4 regions of the Labrys sp. LIt4 genome follow, and region 4 is predicted to be linked to each of the others. Evidence: riboswitches for the same ligand, from Rfam matches in the RefSeq annotation. Region 4 holds a riboswitch; each other region holds the start of a gene.
The links. Region 4 has a riboswitch for cobalamin ahead of J8I29_RS24365 (CbtB-domain containing protein). Riboswitches for the same ligand answer to the same signal wherever they lie in the genome.
Positions count from the first base shown of each region.

Region 1: linked by a shared signal. The riboswitch ahead of bluB (5,6-dimethylbenzimidazole synthase) and the one ahead of J8I29_RS24365 (CbtB-domain containing protein) in region 4 are both predicted to bind cobalamin.
Region 2: linked by a shared signal. The riboswitch ahead of J8I29_RS03175 (ABC transporter substrate-binding protein) and the one ahead of J8I29_RS24365 (CbtB-domain containing protein) in region 4 are both predicted to bind cobalamin.
Region 3: linked by a shared signal. The riboswitch ahead of J8I29_RS05305 (aromatic ring-hydroxylating dioxygenase subunit alpha) and the one ahead of J8I29_RS24365 (CbtB-domain containing protein) in region 4 are both predicted to bind cobalamin.

Region 1 is NZ_JAGIPY010000001.1:312,909-318,460, forward strand. It holds gene J8I29_RS01460 (ABC transporter permease) at 1-360, opposite strand, end outside; gene J8I29_RS01465 (ATP-binding cassette domain-containing protein) at 357-1,172, opposite strand; gene J8I29_RS01470 (substrate-binding domain-containing protein) at 1,404-2,345, opposite strand; gene J8I29_RS01475 (cupin domain-containing protein) at 2,483-3,103, opposite strand; cobalamin riboswitch at 3,321-3,502, shown strand; gene bluB (5,6-dimethylbenzimidazole synthase) at 3,545-4,282, shown strand; gene J8I29_RS01485 (TerB family tellurite resistance protein) at 4,330-4,965, shown strand; gene J8I29_RS01490 (hypothetical protein) at 4,958-5,552, opposite strand, start outside.
Region 2 is NZ_JAGIPY010000002.1:42,163-47,714, forward strand. It holds gene recQ (DNA helicase RecQ) at 1-926, opposite strand, end outside; gene J8I29_RS03170 (GTP-binding protein) at 1,238-2,227, shown strand; cobalamin riboswitch at 2,298-2,527, shown strand; gene J8I29_RS03175 (ABC transporter substrate-binding protein) at 2,801-3,775, shown strand; gene J8I29_RS03180 (iron ABC transporter permease) at 3,777-4,799, shown strand; gene J8I29_RS03185 (ABC transporter ATP-binding protein) at 4,796-5,552, shown strand, end outside.
Region 3 is NZ_JAGIPY010000002.1:511,021-516,572, forward strand. It holds gene J8I29_RS05300 (hybrid-cluster NAD(P)-dependent oxidoreductase) at 1-487, opposite strand, end outside; gene J8I29_RS05305 (aromatic ring-hydroxylating dioxygenase subunit alpha) at 670-1,914, opposite strand; cobalamin riboswitch at 2,031-2,236, opposite strand; gene J8I29_RS05310 (fumarate hydratase) at 2,419-4,059, shown strand; gene J8I29_RS05315 (porin) at 4,424-5,552, shown strand, end outside.
Region 4 is NZ_JAGIPY010000017.1:55,282-60,833, forward strand. It holds gene J8I29_RS24350 (efflux RND transporter periplasmic adaptor subunit) at 1-407, opposite strand, end outside; gene J8I29_RS24355 (UDP-glucose/GDP-mannose dehydrogenase family protein) at 834-2,150, opposite strand; gene J8I29_RS24360 (histidine phosphatase family protein) at 2,254-2,808, opposite strand; cobalamin riboswitch at 2,911-3,040, shown strand; gene J8I29_RS24365 (CbtB-domain containing protein) at 3,073-3,285, shown strand; gene J8I29_RS24370 (CbtA family protein) at 3,304-4,068, shown strand; gene J8I29_RS24375 (J domain-containing protein) at 4,512-5,108, shown strand; gene cobS (cobaltochelatase subunit CobS) at 5,402-5,552, shown strand, end outside.

The sequences.
Region 1 (5,552 bases), on a different contig from region 4:
CACCCCGCCCATTGCCAGCATCAGCACGATGACGAGTGGCCAGGGAATGCCGGCCTGGAGCGAGGCCGCCGACAAGGTCGCCGCGAGCGCCAGCACCGAGCCGACCGAAAGATCGATGCCGCCGGTGGTGATCACGAAGGTCATCGCGGCCGCCACGATCAGCAATGGCGCCGACTGGCGCACGATGTTGAGGAGGTTGGGGGCCGTGAGGAAAGCGCTGGTCCAGATCGAGAAGACCAGGCAGACGAAGATGAAGAACAGGGCGATCGAGATGATGCTGCCATTCGCTATCGCCTTGTCACGCCAGCGGGCCTTATGCACACGGGGGCGATGGGCAGGAGTGGTGGATGAGGCCGTCATGCGCGGGCTCCATTGTCCTGGTGAGAGCCGTTCGTTTGGGCGCCGGCGGAGCGGGCGCTGAATTTGCGGCCGACGATGAGGTTGACCACCTCCTCGATATTGGTGTCCTCGATCCGCCGCTCGGCAACGTTGCGGCCCTCATACATCACCTGGATGCGGTCGCAGACGAGGAAGAGATCCTGCAGGCGGTGGGTGATCAGGATCACGCTGACGCCGCGGGCACTGACGGTGCGGATCAGGTCGAGCACCGCCTCGACTTCGGCAACGGCGAGGGCCGCCGTGGGCTCGTCCATGATCAGCACGGAAGGGTTGAAGGAAGCGGCGCGGCCGATGGCGATCGACTGGCGCTGGCCGCCGGAGAGATTCTCGACCTTCAGCCGGGTGTCGGCGATGACGATGCCGAGCTTGTCGAGCATGTCGCGAGCCTCGCCATGCATGCGGCGCTGGTCGAGGAAGGGGACGCCGAGGATGCGGTGCCGGGGCTCGCGGCCGAGGAAGAGGTTGCCGGCGACGTCGATGCTGTCGCACAGCGACAGGTCCTGATAGACCATCTCCACCCGCGCGGCGCGGGCATCGGCGGGCGAAGAGAAGGACTGTACCTTGCCGTCGATCTCGATCGTGCCGGAGTCGGGGATCACAGCGCCCGAGAGCACCTTGCTCAAGGTCGACTTGCCGGCGCCGTTGTCGCCGACCAGCCCGAGCACCTCGCCGGGCCTGAGCATCAGCGATACGTCATCCAGTGTCTGGATCGTGTTGTATCGCTTGGAGATACCGGTCATCCTGACGCGGTAGGGTTCGCCACTGTCCATCATGGTTCCGCCTGGCAATAAAAGGTCTGTCCCGAATTGTGCGGGCTTTTGCCGAATGAGGCTCAGGAAGCCTTCTCCCCTTGCGGGAGAAGGTGGCGCGAAGCGCCGGATGAGGGGAGATGCGCGACCCTGGCAGGAGATGCCAACACCCCTCATCCACCCCTTCGGGGCACCTTCTCCCGCAAGGGGAGAAGGGAGTCGCGCCTCGCTCAGAAGGGTAGAGGGCCGCCGCTCCTACTTGAACATGCCCCGGAACTTGTCGACGTTCTCCTTGGTGACGATGGTCACGGGAACGTTGATGATCGGCTCGATCTTCTCGCCCTTCTTGAGCTTGGTCAGGGCCTCTACCGCGGCCTTGCCTTCGCCGGCCGGGTCCTGCTGGATCACGCCCGTCACCCAACCCTGGTCGATGCCTTCGATGGCCTGCTTCGTCAGGTCCCAGCCGAAGACCTTGACGCCGTCCGTGCGTCCCTGACTGGTCACGGCGGAGACGGTGCCGAGCAAGGCGGGCTCGCCGGTGGCGTAGAGCGTGGTCATGTCGGGATTGGCAGTCATCAGGTTTTCGGCGGCGCTCAGCGCTACGTCCTGCACGTTCTGGCCGTCAACGGTATCGAGAAAGGTGACCTTGAGGCCGCTGGCGGCCACGGCCTTCTTGAAACCATCCAGCCGCTGGTTCTGGATGTAGGAATTGAGAGCGCCGACCACGCCGATCTTCGCGGTGCCGTTGAGCTTGGACTTGACGTAGTCGGCGTAGAACTTGCCGATATCCTCGCCGGCCTTGAGATTGTCTACGCCGACGAAGGAGACATTGTCGCCGTCGGGGATCTGGGCATCGATGGCGATGACGGGGATGCCGGCCTTCTTGGCGGCGGTGATTGCGGGCTTCACGCCGTTGACGTCGATGGCGATCAGGATGATGCCGTCGACCTTCTGGGTGATGTAGTTCTCGATCGCGTCGTTCTGAGCGCTCGGGACGTTGTTGGCGTTGAAGATGACGAGCTTGGCGCCGGCCGCCTTGGCGGCTGTCTCAGCGCCTTCGTTGATCTGGTTGAAGAACAGGGCCTGCTGGTTGATGGTGACCAGGGCGAAGGTGTCGGCCAGGGCGGACACCGATCCGAGGGACAGCGTCAGGGCTGCCGCTGCCGCGCAACCGGCGAGATAGTTTGAAAGCCGCATTTCAGTTCCCTTCATGGATGGCCCGTGCCGGGCTCATTCTCAGTTCTAACATCCGCATAATTCAAGAGACTTGAATTCATGTCAAGTTACTTGAATGATGGTTGCAAGGATTCTTGAAACGCCGGCGGCGTGAGACCTCAGAAGGTGGCGGGCGTATTGACCCAGAAGATGCTGGCGCGCTCCGTCCCGGTGTTGCGGTACCAGTGCGGCAGTTCGGACTTGAACACGAAGGTATCGCCAACGGAGAGCTTGAAGGTGCGCTCGCCGACCATCAGCTCCACGGCTCCGGCCAGGACATAGCCGACTTCCTCGCCCTGGTGCTGGATCGGCCCGGCGCTCTCGCCCCCGGCCTCGATATGGTGGATGTTGCACTGGAGGAGATGGCCGGGCGAATAGGGGATCACCCGTTCCAGCGAGATGCCTTCGCCGCGCCGGAGCGGATCCAGCGAGATCAGCGGGCGCGTGCCGGCGCGAAAGACGATGCCCTCCTCGCTGTCCGTCTCCTCGAACATCCAGCCGATATTGGTGCCGAGCACCTCGACCAGGCGATGCAGCATGGGCAGGGAAGGCGAGGCCTTGCCGTTCTCGATCTTGGACAGCAGGCTTTCCGAGCAGTCGGCGGCCGTGGCCAGGGCCTTCAGCGTCAGCCCTCTTGTCTGCCGCGCCAGGCGCAGGCGTGTGCCGAGGCGCACGGGATTGGCCTGTTCCAGGGGATCGGGCTGATCGCCGGCGTGCGGTTTGAGATCGATCTTGTTCATTTTGCTGTTGCCAGGATGCTTATTGCCCGAGAGCCTAGCAGGCGATTCTAGGCCACAAGCCTGCACCCTGTCCACTTTGCTGCCCGCCGACCTAGGGCTCCGAATTCAGGTTAACGCCAAGCGCGACTACCCTCCCCATGGAGGGGAGGGTAAGTAAAGCGCTCATTGAGCCCTGCATCGACGCCCCGGATGGCTGGGCAGCCGCCACCTCCCATGCTACACCCGCGATACCTTCGGTGCCCGCTTGCGGGAGAATCGGGAACGCGGTTCGAAACCGCGACGTGCCCAACGCTGTAAGGGGGACTATCCGGGCAGGTTTCAGGCCACTCGTTCTGCGGGGAAGGCGTCCGGATGGGAGGATCCCGAGTCAGAAGACCGGCCGGAGGCGATAGATCGGCGCGCGCGGACGGCGCGGCGATTGCCATCGCAAGGGGAATGACGATGGACCCAACCAAGGGAGCGCTCAAGCCCTCCGGGCCGTTTTTGCCGGCCGAACGTGAAGCCGTCTATCGCGCCATCTTCACCCGGCGCGACGTCCGCAGCCAGTTCAGTCCGCAACCCGTGCCGGACGACGTTCTCGCCCGTATTCTCACGGCTGGGCATCACGCCCCCTCGGTCGGTTTCATGCAGCCCTGGAGTTTCCTGGTGCTGCACTGCCCCGACACCCGGCACAAGGTGCGGGCCCTCTTCGAGGAGGCCAATGCCGAGGCCGTGGCGATGTTCCCGCCCGAGAAGCAGGCGCATTATCGCTCGCTGAAGCTGGAGGGCATCGTCGATGCCCCGGTCAATCTGTGCATCACCTGCGACCCCGACCGCGCCGGCCCCGTCGTGCTCGGCCGCACCCATGACATGGCCATGGACCGCTACTCCACGGTCTGCGCGGTGCAGAATATCTGGCTGGCAGCGCGGGCCGAGGGGGTAGGGGTTGGCTGGGTCAGCATCGTCGATCCCATACGCCTGCGCCAGGTGCTGGGCATTCCCGAGCGCGTAATTCCGGTTGCCTATCTGTGTCTTGGCTATGTGCACGAAGCCTATACCCGGCCCGAACTGGAGGTGAAGGGCTGGCGCCGGCGCCTGCCGCCCGAAGACATATTGAGCTTCGACGGCTGGGGCGGCCAGCGGCCCGACCATCCCTTGCTCGCCGCCATGCGGGCCGCTATGGGAGAAGCAGGTTCCTAGGATGGCTGGCGCGGGATGCGCGCCGTGCCGATCGGATGAGACGGCCGATGGATTTCCTGCGTAAGAATGCAATCTGGATCATCGCGCTGCTGATCGCCAGCCTGGTCATGCTGGAGGGGCCGAGAGCACTCTTGATCGGGGCGTTCGTGGCCGCCGTCGGCGGCCTGTTCTGGCTGTTGCGCGGCAAGGCCCGCAAGCCGGCGGCAGCCCGGCGCATCGAGGCCGTGCCGAAAGTGGTTCCCCTTCCGCTTGACCGGGGATCGGACACGGTCCGGCCGCAGGTGCTCGAGCGCGTCTCGCTCAAGACCATCGACGATCCCAGGCTGGCCGCGGTCGTCCTGATGATCCAGCTCGTCCGCACCAATGGTCTGCTGACCAGGGCCGAGCGGGACACCATCCTCACCCTGATGAGCGACCCGCTCGGCATCGGCGACCGCGAACATGTCTATGAACAGGCCCTGCAATTGACGGATCGCGGCCGGGTGTTCACGCCGGTCGCCGAGGATCTGGTGCCGCTTTTCCGCGCCCGCCTGTCTTTGCCGGAACGCCAGCAACTCATCGATATGCTGGGTCAGGTGGCGAGTGCCTATGGCGACGCCAGCGATCTGCAGCGCGAAGCGATCGTTCGCCTGAAGCGACGCCTGTTCGCGCCGGATGCCGCAGCTGGACGTCCGCTCAATTGAAGTAGAAGGCGTAGCTCGCCACGTCGCCACCGAAGAGGCGGGTCGCCTGGCTCCAGGCCTCGGCATCCATCACCTTGCCATTATCAAGGAACGGCAAAGCGCCCGGGCCGGTGATCCACAGCATCAGGTCGAAATTGCCGGGCTGCTCGAACACCCTGGCGAGATTGACGCCCTTGGTGAAACGCCAATGCGGCATCAAGAGCTTGCCGTCCAGCACCTGATCGACCTGACCGAGCAGTGCAAGCCATGAGTCGATGCGCTCCTGCGTCACATCGAGGGAAGGCAGGACGCCGCTCTTCTGCCGGGGGCCGGGCAGCCACTCGTGGTCGTCGTCGGTTTCCCTGGCGATCAGCGCCCAGGTTTCATGGTTGAGCCGGATCACCCTCTTTAAATGGCCGCGTACCTCCAGCCACATCGCTTGGTCGGCCACCGGCCAGTCGATGGTGTGCACCAGGCTGATCAGGTCGGCGATGGCCTCGGCGTCGCGCTTGCTCGTGCCGAACAGGGTCACGCCCGATCCGTCGTCGACGCCGACGCCATTGGCCGTGGCAAGGCCTGTGACGGCGCGCGGAAACAGGCTGCCGAAG
Region 2 (5,552 bases), on a different contig from region 4:
ATGTCGAGATGGGCGACATAGCGCACGTCCGGCTTGTCGATGCCCATGCCGAAGGCGACGGTGGCGACCAGGCAGAGGCCTTCTTGCTCGAGGAAGGCGTCCTGGTTGGCGCTGCGAACACCGGCTTCCAGGCCGGCATGATAGGGCAAGGCGCGGATGCCTTGCTCGTTCAGCCACTGCGCCGTTTCCTCGACCTTGGCGCGCGACAGGCAATAGACGATGCCGCTATCGCCCTTGTGGCCGGCAAGGAAGGCCAGCAATTGCCGGCGGGCATTGTCTCGCTCGACGATGGCATAGCTGATATTGGGCCGGTCGAAGCTGGTGGCGAAGACTTCGGCCTCATTCAGACCGAGTCGCTCGATGATGTCGGCGCGGGTGACCGGATCGGCCGTGGCGGTGAGGGCGATGCGCGGCACGCCGGGAAAGGACGCGGCGAGGCCGCCGAGCTCGCGATATTCGGGCCGGAAGTCGTGGCCCCACTGGCTGACGCAATGGGCCTCGTCGATGGCGAAGAGCGCGATGTCGGCATCGGCGATCAGCGATTGGAAGCCTTGCGTCGCCACGCGTTCGGGGGCGACGTAGAGCAGGTCGAGCTGGCCGTCCATCAGCGAGCGGCGGACCTTGTAGGCCTCCTCGCGCGACAGCGACGAATTGAGCGCCGCGGCGCGCACGCCGGCCTGCTTGAGGGCTTCGACCTGATCGCGCATCAGAGCGATCAGCGGCGAGACCACGATGCCGACGCCGCGCCGGCACAGGGCCGGGATCTGGTAGCACAGCGATTTGCCCGCTCCCGTCGGGAACAGCACCACCGCATCGCCGCCCCCGGTGACATGGCGCACCACCGCCTCCTGCTGGCCACGAAAAGCCGCGTAGCCAAATACGCTGTTGAGGACGGCGAGAGGATCTCGGGGAGATGAGAGGGTCATGCCTGCAGGATGCGCCTTCGATGCCTGATTCCATTCCATGGCGTTCGGTGAGGCTTACCCGACCAGGCTCGTGATTCGAAAATCTCTGGCATTGGATTCCTCCGCCGCCAGGCAATTCCGGTGGAATAATCTCGTTCGTCTGAGCGAACTCCGCTTCTGAGCGAGGATGCCGGCGGCTCCTGCGACGGAACTGAAGGGCTTGCTTGCGATCCCATAAGTTATGTTATAACATTTCATATAGATGGAAACTCAGTCGACCGCCATGGCATCGACATGCCCGTTTTCGCAATGGATCAAGGAATTCCGACATCATGAAGCCCGCGCCGCAAACCCCCGTCACCGTCCTCACCGGCTATCTCGGGGCAGGCAAGACCACGCTTCTCAACCGCATCCTCACCGAAAGCCACGGCAGTAGATATGCCGTCATCGTCAACGAGTTCGGCGAAGTCGGCATCGACAATGACCTCGTCGTCGATACGGACGAGGAAATCTTCGAGATGAACAATGGCTGCATCTGCTGCACGGTGCGCGGCGATCTCATTCGCATCATCGAGGGCCTGATGCGCCGGCGCGACCGCTTCGATGCCATCCTGATCGAGACGACGGGGCTGGCCGACCCCGCGCCGGTTGCCCAGACCTTTTTCGTCGACGACGACGTGCGCGCCAAGACCCGGCTCGATTCGATCGTCACGGTGGTGGACGCCCGCCATCTGCTCGGTGAGATCGAGAAGGCGCATGAGGCCCAGGAGCAGCTCGCCTTTGCCGATACGATCCTGCTCAACAAGATCGATCTGGTTTCACAGGAGGAGCTCGAACGGGTGGTGAAGCGGATCCGACGCATCAATCCCACCGCCAGCCTCCACGAAACGCGCCGCTGCGATATTGCCCTCTACAAGGTGCTCGGCCGCGGCGCCTTCGACCTCGACCGTATCCTCGAAGCCGAGCCCGATTTCCTCGAGGGCTTCCATGAGCACGAGCATGACGACCATGTCGGCAGCTTTGCCCTCGTGTCGCGAGAGCCGCTCGACCCAGGCAAATTCATGCCCTGGCTCAACACGATCGTGCAGCAATTCGGCACCGACATGCTGCGCATGAAGGGCATCGTCGCCTTCGACGGCGATCCCCAGCGCTTCGTCGTCCAGGGCGTGCATATGCTGCTCGAAGGCGATCATCAGCGCCCCTGGAAGCCCGGGGAGGAGCGCAGGAGCCGTCTGGTCTTCATCGGCCGCAATCTGCCGAGGGAGGTAATCGAGGAGGGTTTCCTGGCCTGCCGGATACCGGTGACGGAAGACGCGGGCTGAATCGGAAGGGCAGGGGCCGGCAGAGGCTGTTGCCCGCTGCATATTCGCTTGACCGCGCCGGCAACCCCCCGGTAACTGTGGCGTCGACGGTTCCCGTCGGATGCGAGTCCGACGGGAGTAATAGGGAACACGGTCCGGCTTTCTCCAAGCCCATGCCGTGGCTGCCCCCGCAACTGTAGGCGGAGTGCCGAGCATCCTCGTGGCGCGAAGAGCGCCATGCCACTGTGGGTCACCATGGGAAGGCAGAGGCAAGGCCTGTATCCGCGAGCCAGGAAACCTGCCGTCATCTCGATCAATCCCATGTCACGGGCGGGGATGCCCGGAACAGGAGACAATGTGACGTATCTTCCCGTCGTGTCGGGCCCTCGCCCGCCTGTTCCCTCCGCTTCGCACGACCGCGCCCTCCGCCACACCAGGGCCTGAGGACCATTCGCTGTCTTCGGCCTCTGCCGGAGGCGGCTGCTCCCCCCAATCGCGAACCGAGAGAACGTCATGACCTTTTCAACGAGCAAGGCCTGGAGCAAGGCCTGCTGGTCCAGCTTCGCCGCTCTGCTTGCCACTGGCCTCGGCCTGATGCTGGGCAACGACCCGGCGGCCGCTCAAGCGACGAAATATCCCCTCAAGCTCACCAATTGCGGCCGCACCGTCACCTTCGACCAGGCGCCCCGCCGCGCCGTATCCGTTGGCCAGAGCAGCACGGAGGTGCTCTATGTGCTCGGCCTTGCCGACAAGGTCGTCGGAACGGCGGTCTGGTTCGGCCCGGTGCTGCCCGGCTATGAGGAAGCCAATGCCAGGGTTCCGCGCCTGGCCGACAATGATCCGAGCTTCGAGAGCGTGATCGCCAAGAAGCCGGACCTCGTCACGGCCCAGTTCCAATGGCATGTCGGACCCAGCGGCATCGTCGGCAAACCGCAACAGTTCGAGGAACTGGGCATTCCCACCTATGTTTCGCCTGCCGATTGCGTCGGCAAGGACAATTCGGGTGGGGGCGACGGCACGCGCGGTACCCTCTTCACCATGGATCTGGTCTATCAGGAGATCACCGAACTCGCTGAGATCTTCGACGTGCAGGAGCGTGGGGCGAAAGTCGTCGCGGACCTGAGGGCGCGCGAGGAAGCCGCCCGCCGCAAGATCGCCGCCGGCGACGGCAAGGTCTCCGCGGCCTTCTGGTTCTCGAGCGCCAAGGTCGATGTCGATCCCTATATGGCCGGCAAGAACAGCGTGCCGGGCTATATCATGTCCGTGCTCGGTGTCCGCAACGTCGTGGAGAGCGAGGAGGAATGGCCGAGCGTCGGCTGGGAGACCATTGCCAAGGCCGATCCCACCATCATCGTCGCCGGCCGGATGGACCGTCGCCGCTATCCCGCGGACGATATCGCCGTGAAGCTGAATTTCCTCGAGACGGATCCGGTGGCGAGCCTGATGCCGGCGGTCAGGCAGGGACATGTCGTGGAGATGGATGTCCAGGCCATGCAGCCGAGCATCCGCATCGTCGACGGCATCGAAATGCTCGCCGATGCGATCCAGCGTTTCGGTCTGAAGCGCTGAGATGAATCACGCTGTCACACGAATGCTGGCGATCGGATTACTGGCGCTTGCCGTGCTCGTCCTGGCGCTCTGGCTGGGCGCCGCCATCGGGGAGACGGCCATTCCGATGGATGTCGTGGCCAAGACGGCCGCCAACCGCCTGTGGAGCGCCGGTTATGCTCTCGATCGCATCGATGAAGGCATCGTGTGGAACTACAGGCTGAGCCGTGCCGTGGTGGCTGCCTGCTGCGGCGCTGCCCTGGCGCTTTCGGGTGCTGTGCTGCAGTCGCTGCTGCGCAACGTGCTGGCGGACCCCTATGTGCTCGGCATCTCGGCCGGGGCGTCGACGGGAGCGGTCGGGGTTGTCATCCTCGGCCTCGGTGCCGGCATTCTGAGCCTGCCGGCCGGTGCTTTTCTCGGCGCGCTGACGGCCTTCAGCTTCGTCGCTGTGCTGGCGATGCGCTCGGGCCGCGGCACCGGCGCGGTGATCCTGGCTGGTGTCGCCGGATCCCAGCTCTTCAATGCTCTGACCTCCTTCATCGTCACCAAGGCTGCCAATGCCGAACAGGCGCGCGGCATCATGTTCTGGCTGCTGGGCAATCTCTCGGGCGTGCGCTGGCCGGATGTCTGGCTGGCCCTGCCGGTCACGGCCGTGGGGCTGCTGGTGTGCCTGTGGCACGCTCGCGCGCTCGATGCCTTCACCTTCGGCACCGAATCGGCGGCCTCCCTCGGCATTTCCGTCCGGCGTGCCTATGTCGTGCTCGTCGGCGTCGCGGCAATGATGACGGCGGTGATGGTGAGCATCGTCGGATCCATCGGCTTTGTCGGCCTGGTGATTCCGCATGCGGCCCGGATGGTGGTGGGCGTGCGCCATGGACGCCTGCTGCCGGCCAGCGCCTTGATCGGCGCGGTGTTCATGATCATCGCCGACATTTTGTCCCGGATCATCATCCCCGGCCAGGTCCTGCCGATCGGCGTAATCACGGCCCTGGTCGGTGCGCCGGCCTTCGCTCTCATTCTCAGCCAAAGAAAGGCGACGACATGAGCCTGTCGGCGCATAAGCTGTCCTGGTCGGCAGGCGGGGCCTCGATCCTGCACGGGGTGTCGCTGGAGGTTCGTCCCGGCGAGTTGCTGGGTATCATCGGTCCCAACGGCTCGGGCAAGACCAGCCTGATGTCCCTGCTGGCAGGTATCCGCCGTCCCCAGGGTGGCGAGGTGTTGCTCTCGGGCCAGCCGCTCCACGGACTCGCCCGTCGCGAGGTCGCGCGCCGCATCGCCCTGGTCGAGCAGCAGGCGGAGACGGCCGAGCGCATCACCGCCCGCCAGGCCGTCGAACTCGGACGGACGCCGCATCTGGGCGCCTTTTCGCCCTGGTCCGGCAAGGACGACATCATCGTCGACCAGGCGCTGGAGGAGGTGGCCATGACCGGTCTCGCCGGCCGCTTGTGGCACACGCTTTCCGGCGGTGAGCGCCAGCGCCTCCACATCGCCCGTGCCCTGGCGCAGCAACCGGAGATCCTGCTTCTCGACGAGCCTACCAACCATCTCGATATCGGCCATCAGATCGGTCTGCTGCATCTGGTGCATCGCCAGAACCTTACCGTCGTGGCGGCCCTGCATGACCTCAATCATGCGGCGATGTTCTGCGACCGGGTCGCACTGATGCAGGCCGGACGGATCGAGGCGATAGGTCCTCCGGCGGAGGTGCTGACGGCGGCGCGCATCCAGTCGGTCTTCGGGGTTACCGCCGAAGTCGTCCGCGATGGCACCGGCGGCTGCTTTATCCGCTATCGGCATC
Region 3 (5,552 bases), on a different contig from region 4:
TCGGCCGGCGTGCGCAATTGACGAAAGCAATGTCGGTGGCGGCGCCGTGGTCTTCGGCAAAACGGGTCATCGACATCATCGGCGTGATGCCCGATCCCGCCGAGATGAAGAGGTATTTCTCCGCCGGGTGACGATGGAAACTGAACTGCCCGAGAGGCCCATAAGCTTTCAGCCGTGTGCCGGGCTTGAGATTGTCCAGCATCCAGCGTGTGCCGATACTCGAGGCCTGTGCCTTGGCGGTTATGCTGATCGAGAGCGGGCGCGACGGGCTGGAGGACAGCGTATAGGTGCGCAGCACCGGTCCCCTCTCGGCCGGAATCTCCAGCGTGATGAACTGGCCGGGCTCATAGCGGAACCAGCCTTGTTCGGCGGCGCGGAAGGTGAAGGTCGCGACGTCGCGGCCCTCATGGACGATCGATACGCATTCGAGCGCCTGGTTCTGGTCGTTCCAGGGCGGTGTTTCGTCGATATGCCTGAATTTCGCCAGGGCTGCGGAGGGCGTCGGCATGGTGTCTACCTTTGTATATATCGGTTTTGCTAACACCCTCCCCTGGAGGGGGAGGGTCGACGCGAAGCGTCGGGGCGGGGGGATTTTCACCGGCTGCTGTGTTTCTCATCCCACCCCGGACTTCGTCCGACCCTCCCCCTCCAGGGGAGGGTGAAAGGGCCTTAGGCCACGCTGCGCAGGCGGACGCCGTCGCCGCCGAGGGCTGCTTCCATTGCGTTGCGATACCACTCGACGAACTGCATCACGCCGCCTTCGTGCTCGGGGGCGTAGGGGCCGGGCGTGTAGACGGGCGATGACACGCCGAGCTGGTTTTCCTCGACGATCTGGCGATCCTGGTCGTTGGTCATCCGCCAGACATGGGTGAGTTCATCGAGATCGTAATCGACGCCCTCGACAGCATCCTTGTGCACCAGCCATTTGGTGGTGACCTCTGTTTCCTTCGGCCCGATCGGAAGCACGCGGAAGCTCACGGCGTGGTCGCCCAGCACGTGGTTCCAGGTGGTGGGATAGTGGAAGAGCAGCAGGGCGCCGATATTGCCTTCCTCGATCGTCGGGCTGAGGGGACGCTGCACGGCCGGCTTGCCGGACATCGTGTAGCTGACGGCATTGCGTAAAAGCGGCATGCGCGCCATGCGGAACTGGCCGTCGCCGGAAATGCTGAAAGTGCTGGGCAGGCCGGCTTCCTCGCAGCGCCGCCAATGCTGGCCGATCAGCGGATCCTTGTCGGCGCCCTGCACCCCTGTCACCGTCGGCGCTTCGGGGAAGGTGCGGCAAAGCTCGGGATGGTTGCCCGCGCAGTGGTAGCACTCGCGGTTGTTCTCCCAGACCAGCTTCCAATTGCCCTTCTCGACGATGGTGCTTTCGAAGGCGACCTTGGCGTTCTTCAGCCCATGCGGTGCCAGATAGGGCATGGCGCCGGCGCGGAAAGTCTCGAAATCAGGCGCCTCCCTGGCGAGGCAGATCCAGATGGAGCCGGCCACGCTCTCGCAATGCACAGGCTTCAGCCCATATTGCGTCGCGTCGAAGCCGGGGCCCATGTCGCGGGCGAACAGCAGGCGGCCGTCGAGTTCATAGGTCCACTGATGATAGGGGCAGACGAGCTTGGCGACACTGCCACTTGTCGCCGCGCACAGCCGCGATCCTCGGTGCCGGCAGGAATTGTGAAAGGCACGGATGGCGCCGTCGGCGGAACGCAGCACGATCACCGGATAGTCGCCGACCTGGAGGGTGAAATAGCTACCCGACTTGCCGAGCTCGCAGTCATGGCCGGCGAACAGCCATTCGCGATACCAGATGTTCTCCATGTCCAGCCGGAAGAATTCCGGGTCGGTGTAGAATTTGCCCTCGAGCGTCGTGCCCGGATGGTGGGCCCGGAGGCGGCCCAGCATGTCCTGATGCGCAGTCATGTCAAAATCCCGCGTGACAACCAATGCATTGACGTGACGGCGGGAGAGGGAAAGCGGCTTGGAACCTGCGCCGGTGGCCGGGCACAATCCAACCTCCTTCCGGAACGCCCACCGCGTCCGTCGGTTTTCATCGTGGCTGGTTTCCGGGCTCAGGAGCGGCCTTTCGGCCCGATCGCGGCGCCTTCCCAGGTCTTCCCGACCCAGTGGCACGTGCCGCGATCTTCTCCTCTACCGTTGCGGGGGCAGCGCCGGATTCAGACCGGCTTCCCAATTCTCCGGGCCGCCTTGGGAGCGGACCGGCACCTCGAATGAGGATGAGAATACAGCGAGTCGGCGCACAGACTAGAAGCGATACGACGGATGATGGTGTGTTCAGGACATTGCCGAGCGCCATACCGGCGAGCAGGAAATCATAGGCAGCGTTCGCAAGAAGGTCTAAAGGGTCGACGATATGGGCAGTTTGGAATTGCCCTGAACTCAATATCAAGTCGGAGCCTTGCTGCCATGCCCGCCGATTCCGCTTCCAGTTCGCGCTATCCTCATGTTCCCTTGTTTCCCCTCGGAGCGGACGAGACGCCTTATCGCAAGCTGACCAGCGAGGGCGTGCGGGTCGAGAAACTCGGAGGCAGCGAGATCCTGCAGGTCGAGGGTGAGGCATTGCGGCTTCTGGCCGAGCAGGCCTTCATGGACATCAACCATCTCCTGCGCCCCGGCCATCTCCAGCAATTGCGCAACATCCTCGAGGATCCCGAGGCGACGGACAATGACCGCTTCGTCGCCTATGACCTGCTCAAGAACGCCAATATCGCCGCCGGCGGCGTGCTGCCCATGTGCCAGGATACCGGCACCGCCATCGTGATGGCCAAGAAGGGCCGCAAGGTCTGGACGGAGGGCGAGGACGAAGGCGCCATCGCCCAGGGCATCCGCGATGCCTATGAGAAGAAGAACCTGCGCTATTCGCAGCTGGCGCCGCTGTCGATGTTCGAGGAGAAGAACACCAGGACCAATCTGCCGGCGCAGATCGATATTTCGGCGGAAGGGGAGGAGGCCTACAAGTTCCTCTTCGTCGCCAAGGGCGGGGGCTCGGCCAACAAGACCTTCCTCTATCAGGCCACGCCTTCCATCCTGTCCAAAGACCGCCTGATCGCCTTCCTGAAGGAGAAGATCCTCACGCTCGGCACGGCGGCCTGCCCGCCCTATCACCTGGCGGTGGTGATCGGCGGCACCTCCGCCGAACTCACGCTGAAGGCGGTGAAACTCGCTTCGGCGCGCTATCTCGACACCTTGCCCACCGAAGGTTCCGAACTTGGCCATGCCTTCCGCGACCTCGAACTCGAGAAGGAAGTGCACAAGCTCACCCAGTCGCTCGGCGTCGGCGCCCAGTTCGGCGGTAAGTATTTCTGCCACGATGTGCGTGTCATCCGCCTGCCGCGCCACGGCGCCAGCCTGCCGATCGGCCTCGGCGTTTCCTGCTCCGCCGACCGCCAGGCCATGGGCAAGATCACCCGCGACGGCGTCTTCCTCGAGGAGCTGGAACACAATCCGGCGCGCTTCCTGCCCGAGATCGACGAGAGCAAGCTCGGCGGCGCGGTGGTGAAGATCGATCTCAACCAGCCGATGTCCGACATTCTGGAGACACTGTCGCGTCATCCGGTGAAGACGCGCGTCTCGCTGACCGGCCCGATCATCGTGGCCCGCGACCTCGCCCATGCCAAGCTGCGCGAACGCCTGGAAGCGGGCGGCGGGCTGCCCGACTACATCAAGAACCATCCGGTCTATTACGCCGGCCCGGCCAAGACGCCGGCTGGCTACGCCTCCGGCTCCTTCGGGCCCACCACGGCCGGGCGCATGGACAGCTATGTCGACCAGTTCCAGGCCGCCGGCGGCTCGATGGTGATGCTGGCCAAGGGCAACCGCTCGGCCCAGGTCCGCGAAGCCTGCGCCAAGCATGGCGGCTTCTATCTCGGCTCGATCGGCGGCCCCGCCGCGCGCCTTGCGCAGGATTGCATCAAGAAGGTCGAGGTACTGGAATATCCCGAACTCGGCATGGAGGCAGTCTGGCGCATCGAGGTCGAGGACTTCCCGGCCTTCATCGTCATCGACGACAAGGGCAATGATTTCTTCAAGGAACTCAACCTGGGCTGAGTTCACGCGGACGGCTTTTTCGGCGAGGCCTCTTCCTGAAAAGGGAGGGGCCTTTTTCATGCACGTTTCGCGTGCTGTTGCGAATTCGCAACTGTCATGGACAAAGCCCCTTTGTGTCAGAACGGTGACTCACCTTAACATTGTGTAATGTCTCGCCTGGGAGGAAAGCTTCGATATCGCAGTGCACAACGACTGCGCCTCTTCGGTACGCCCAATATTGCTTTGCCGGCTTGCCGAAGAGAGAGGCCCTTTTGAAGGGGTCGACTTATGAGATCGAGGTATTTCCATGTTTATTCGTACAATTTTACTCGGCGCGGGTGCCGGATTTCTTGGTATTGCGTCCGCATTTGCTGCAGACCTACCGATGAGCAAGGGCGAGGCTGTCGAATATGTGAAGGTTTGTACGGCATTCGGTCCGGGCTTTTTCTATATTCCGGGCACCGACACCTGCCTGAAGATCAGCGGCCAGATCCGGGCCGACTATTGGTTTGCGCAGGCGCCCAGCAATGCAACGGGTAAGCGCAACATCAGCCAGACACAGTTTCGGACCAACGCCCGCATCCGCTTCGATGCGCGCACTCAGACCGACTGGGGCATGCTGCGCTCTTTCTTCGAACTCCAGGCCGAGTCCAATGCGGGGGCAGCCACGCATGACACCTTCCAGGTACGCCAGGCCTATCTGCAGTTCGGCGGCCTGACGGCTGGTTATGCCTGGTCGCCCTATGCCTTCTACGACCCCAATTATCAGGCCGAGTTCTTCGCGCCCTATTTCGGCGAGCAGGGCCGGCGCAACCTGATCAGCTATACGGCGCAATTCGACAAGGCCTACGCCACCCTGTCGATCGAGGACGGGCGTGACCATCGCGCCAATGCCTCGGTCTACGGGAACAATGTCGTGGTCAATGGCGTCACGGTTGCTGGTGGCGTCGGCGGTGCCCAGATGCCTGATATCGTCGGCGTCGTCGGCTATGACGACAACAAGAATGGCTGGGGCCGTTTCCAGGTGATGGGCGCCCTCCATCAGAACCGCAGCGCAACGGCCGGCTATAGTGCGAAATACGGTTATTCGATCGGTGTTGGCGGCAACGTCAACCTGCCGGTTCTCGAGGGTGCCTACATCGCGGCCGAAGCCAGCTACGCGGACGGCGCCGTAAAATATCTCGGCGTCGGCGGGTCCCAGCCGAATGGCTCGTCCACCCTCGGCTTCGGCGGCGTGGACGCCTACATAACCAACGGCACGATCCATGATCTCGACAGCGCCAAGGGCTTCGCCGTGCAGGGCGAGGCCGGTCTCAACGTGACCAAGAGCCTGCAAGCCATTCTGTTCGGTGGCTATCTGCACTTTGACGCCCCGCGCATCGCCTCCAAAATCACCGACAATTTCAACTATTATGTCGTTGGAGGCCAGGTGAATTACACCGTCGTCAAGGGCTTCATCGCGGGTGCCGAAGTCTGGTACCAGAACAAGGACCCGGAGGGCCTGAACAGCAAGA
Region 4 (5,552 bases):
GTGACGTTGCCGCTCTTCTTCAGCGCCTCGGCGCGCGCCAGATTGGCCTTGGTCAGGTCGATCCGGGTCTGCGTGATCTTCACCTGGGCGGCCGCCTGGTCGACCGCGGCCTGGAACGGACGCGGATCGATCGCGAACAGCACATCGCCCTCCTTGACGAGGGAACCCTCCACGAAGCTCGACTTGTCGAGATAGCCGGTAACCCGCGAGGTGATGTTCACCTGGGGCCAGGCCTGGAACCGCCCGGTGAATTCCAGCGCTTCGGTAATCTTGCGTTTGACGGGATTGGCCACCGTGACCGGCATGGCCGGCATCTGCTGGGCGAACGCGCTGCCCGCCCCCTCGACGGCCGTCAATACCAGCACGCCGGCGGCCAGCCGACTCAATTTGCGACGCAACCTCGACATGAACATCCTCGCAAGCAAAGCGCCTCAGCCAAGCCGCCCGCGTGGCCTATGACCTTGTCGCGGGCACTGCAGCTGGCGTCTGGAAATCCTGCAGGATTTCCCAGCCTGCGCCGCCAGGGCAGGTTCGGAGATCCTGTTCAGCGCTCCACCGGCCGGAATCGCGGTCGAATCGCCGTGTGAATTCTATAGTATGATAATTCTTAGCGCTTTGATCCAATCAAGATCGGCGCCCTGCAACCGTGAGTTGGGACTTGGTGCATATCCGCAACAGGCGCGTCATTTCTGTCGCCTGCGCTTGGCGGAAGCGATTGCCTGGGTCGGTCAAAGCTCGCTGCCGGCTATCATTGCCCAAGCCGGTGGCATTTCCAAGACCGTCGATCTGAAGATCGACACTCCAATCCTGGGCCTGGCCGCTCCCGCCATGGCTCAGGGCGCCGTTCCCTCGCGCCCGATGCTCTCATAGCGGAAGCCATGCCGCTTCATGTCGTCGAGCCTGTAGATATTGCGCAGGTCCACGATCACCGGTTGCATCAGCAGGCGCTTGACCCGATCGAGATCCAGCGCCCGGAACTCGTCCCATTCGGTGACGATCACGCCGACATCGGCGCCGTCGAGGCAGTCATAGGCGCTGGAACGATAGTCGACATCGCTCAGGATCTTTTGGGCCTCCTCCATCGCCTGGGGGTCATAGGCCCGCACCTTGGCGCCTTTGTCCTGCAACGCCAGAACGATGGGGATCGAAGGGCTGTCGCGCATGTCGTCGGTGTTCGGCTTGAAGGCGAGGCCGAGCAAAGCCACCGTCTTGCCGGCGATGTTGCCGTCGAGGGCCGCGATGACGCGGCGCGCCATCGCCGCCTTGCGGGCATCGTTGACGCCGACCACCGATTCCACGATGCGCAGAGGCACGCCGTATTCCTGGCCGGTGCGCAGCAGCGCCAGCGTATCCTTGGGAAAGCAGGAGCCGCCGAAACCCGGCCCGGCATGCAGGAATTTGGAGCCGATGCGGTTGTCGAGGCCGATGCCGCGCGCCACCTCCTGCACATTGGCGCCGGCCTTCTCGCACAAATCGGCGATTTCGTTGATGAAGGTGACCTTGGTCGCCAGGAAGGCGTTGGCGGCATATTTGATCAGTTCGGAGGTGCGCCGCGCCGTGAACAGCAGCGGACCCTGGTTGAGATGGAGCGGGCGATAGACCTCGGCCATCACCTCCCGGGCACGCTGCTCCTCCGTGCCGACCACGATGCGGTCGGGGCGCTTGAAATCCTCGATCGCCGCACCCTCGCGCAGGAATTCGGGGTTCGAGACCACGCTGACGTCGGCGTCGGGCCGGACCTCGCGGATCAGACGCTCGACCTCGTCGCCGGTGCCGACCGGCACGGTCGACTTGGTGACCACCACCGTAAAGCCTTCGACCGCCGCGGCTATCTCCCTGACAGCGCCGTAGACATAGGACAGATCCGCATGGCCGTCGCCGCGGCGCGAGGGCGTACCGACGGCCAGGAATACCACGGCCGCATCGCGGACGGCGGGGGCAAGCTCGGTGGTGAAGGACAGGCGCTTCTCGCGCACATTGCGGGCCACCAAATCGTCGAGACCGGGCTCGTAGATCGGCATACGGCCGGCCAGCAGGCCTTCGATCTTGGCCGGATCCTTGTCGACGCAGGTGACGACATGGCCGAAATCGGCAAGGCAGGCCCCCGTCACCAGGCCGACATAACCCGTACCGATCATTGCAACGCGCATGACATCAATCCTGTTTGGGCGACAAACCCGTCAGAGCCGTGTCTACAAAAGGCCCGGCGACATGCCAATGACGAAAAAGCAGGAGGAGCTCTGCCGGGTCGTTCTATGCCCCGAGGCGCAGCGACCAACCGCGTCTGGAGGGCCTGAGATCGGCGGTGGCCAGCGGACCGGCTTCGATACGCCAGAAAGAGGAAGGCTCGGTGCCGAGGGCATGAACGATCGCCGCGCGCAGCACCGAGGCGTGGGTGACGGCCAGCGTGTATCCCTCGAATCGCCCGCCAGCGAGCCAGGCGCCGACCCGCGCAATCAGGGCGGCAATGCTCTCGCCGCCATGCGGGCAGGCCTTCGGATCGGTCAGCCATGCCCCGAGCGCCTCCGGTTCGGCGGCGGCTACCGCCTCCAGGCCGAGCCCCGCCCAGCGGCCATGATCGCATTCGCGCAGGGCCTCGTCGATCTCGGGCTCGAGGCCGAGGGCCTGCGCCGTCTGGCGGGCCCGCAGCGCCGGACTGCTCAGGATGCGGGTCGCCTTGGCGAAACGCCCTTCCAGATCGCGGGCCGCCGCCATTCCCCGCGCATCGAGCGCCTCGTCGAGCGGGAAGCCCGCCGCGCGCAGCGCAGGCGTCGCCCCGTGGCACAGCAGGATCAGGCGTGGCGTCATGACGGCATTCCCCGAGACTTGGGAAGCATGATCTCTCCCGAAAAGTCGCGCAACCATTCGGGACCACGCTTAATGTCGTTTCCAGAATATTGACATATGCGTGACTTGGGCTCTTATGGAAGAGCTTTGCCAAGGGTGGGAAGCCGGTGGAATTCCGGCACGGTCGCGCCACTGTGAACGGCGGCGCTCGGCGCCGTCCGGAAGTCAGACCTCTTCCAAGGCAGCATGACTCGTAACGGGACGCGTAATCCCAAGGAGCTTTTCATGACCACCGCAACTCTGGCACCCGTCGCCCAGCAGCCGATCGCCATCCCGGTTCGGGAGATTCTGCCCTGGGCTCTCTTCACCGTGTTGCTGGCTGTGCTCGCCATCTATTTCGTCGGCGCCGAACAGGGCGCGACCTCGCTCGTTCCCGGCGTCTACATCCACGAATTCGTGCATGACGCCCGCCATCTGCTCGGCTTCCCCTGCCACTAGGGCGCATAGGCACACGACATGGTTAGATCGCTTTTGATCCGGGGGATGCTGATCGGCATCCTGGCCGGACTGCTTGCGTCTGGCTTCGCCTGGGTCTTCGGCGAGCCTCAGGTCGACGCTGCCATCGCTTTCGAGGAAAGCCACGCGTCGGCGCCGGCGCCCGCTGCGAGTACCGCTGCCGGCGCGGCGCAGACGACCATGGTCCACGACCATGAGGAGGAGCCGGTCAGCCGTCCGGTCCAGTCCAGCTATGGGCTCGTCACCGGCATGGTCGTCTATGGCGCGGCCCTCGGCGGCATCTTTGCCCTGATCTTTGCCTTCGCGCAGGGGCGGATCGGCAGCCTCAGCCCGCGCGCGACCGCCGGATTGATCGCCGTCATCGGCTTTGCCGCCATCATGGTGGTGCCGCAGATCAAATATCCCGCCAATCCGCCGGCGGTCGGCAATCCCGACACCATCGGCCTGCGCACCGCCTTCTATTTCGGCCTGATTCTGCTATCGATCGTGACGATGGCGGCGGCCCTGGGCACCGCGAACCGGCTCGCCGCCAGTTTCGGCCGCTGGAACGCCAACCTCGTGGGAGCGGCGGCCTATCTCGTCGTGATGGTGGTCGCCATGCAGATCCTGCCGTCGGTCAACGACATCCCGGCGGACTTCTCGGCCACGGTGCTATGGAAGTTCCGCATCGCCTCTCTCGGCATCCATGCCGTGCTGTGGGCAACGCTCGGGATCGCCTTCGGCATTGCAGCACAAAAATTGCTGCAAGCGCCGGCCAGCCGCTGAAAAAAGCCGGCCAGCCGCGCAAACGTCGCATTTTTACAACACCGGCCCGATTTCGGGCCGGTTTCAAAATTAATTTCATTTCGCACTTGCGAAATAAACCGATGAGGATCACTTTAGGGGCGTGGTGGACGCGCCTTTGCGCTCCCCCACTGCCCTCCTTGGGCGTTTCCTCCCTAAGACTTGGGCCGCCATTTGGGCGGCCTCTTTCTTTTTCGGGTCGGCAGACCCCATATTTCAAAGTCTGCAGCGGCATTCGCCTCCATTAACCCCAGCGCAAAACGCTTTCAGGTAAGAATGCTTGTCTGCTTTCACTCTCCGGTTCAACGCGTCTTTGCGATTTGACGGGATTCGTTCAAATTACAAAACGCTCTTGCGCCCAAGCTCGTGCTTGCCCATTTGTGTTCACCCTCGCATAGTGTGTCATTATGGATCTGGACTCGCCCTTGTTTGATCGCATCCGGGTGCGCCCAAGGGCCGAGGAGGTCCAGCCGGCGAGCGTACGGCTATGCGAACATGCCGGTTGCCGGAACGCCGGCGAATTTCGTGCGCCTAAGGGGCGCAATCGCGAAGGCCAGTTCTGGCATTTCTGCCTGGAACATGTGCGCGACTACAACAAGACCTACAATTATTTCGCCGGCCTGCCGGACGACTCGGTGAGCGCCTATCAGCGTGACGCCGCCACCGGCCATCGCCCGACCTGGACGATGGGCGTCAATCCCTGGGCCAAGAAGCGCGGCGAAGGGCCGCAACCCGGTCCCGAGATCCATGACGGCTTCGGTTTCTTCGATGAGGATCACGGTTTCCGCCGCCCGCAACGGGCGCCCGAACCGGAGAGGCGGCGGCTGAAATTGCTGGAGCGCAAGGCCCTGGACGCGCTCGATCTGCCGGAAACGGCCACCGGCCCGGAAATCAAGGCGCGCTACAAGACGCTGGTCAAACGCCTCCATCCCGATGCCAATGGCGGGGACCGGTCCAGCGAAGATAAATTGCGCGGGATCATCCAGGCCTATAATACGCTGCGTAGCGCCGGGCTCTGCTGAGCCCCGAAACACCGGCGAGGCTTCCAGGCTTGGAGCGCGTTCCAATCCCGGGAATCTCCGCCAGACCTAGAGCAAAGCGCGTTTAGACGGAAACGCTATTTTGCTCTAACTCTTTGGTTCGACGCGTCTTTGCGATTCGTGGCGATTCCGCCAAATCGCAAAACGCTATGGAAACGACGCCGGACTGCCCATGCCCGCCTGGCGAGACTGGGAAATTCGGCGGGGCCCCTGTCTCCGGCCCGCTGGAACTGATTGTCGGCTGCGCCGTCCTGGCGCCAGCCAAGGAAGGCATAATGACTGACGCAACGACACCGGCCAATCTGCCGGACATCATGGTTTCGGCCAAAAAGCTGTTTGGTTTCGATACGGATCTCGAAGTACCGGCTTATTCCCAGTCCTCCGACCACGTTCCGGACCTCGATCCCGATTATCTTTTCGACAAGC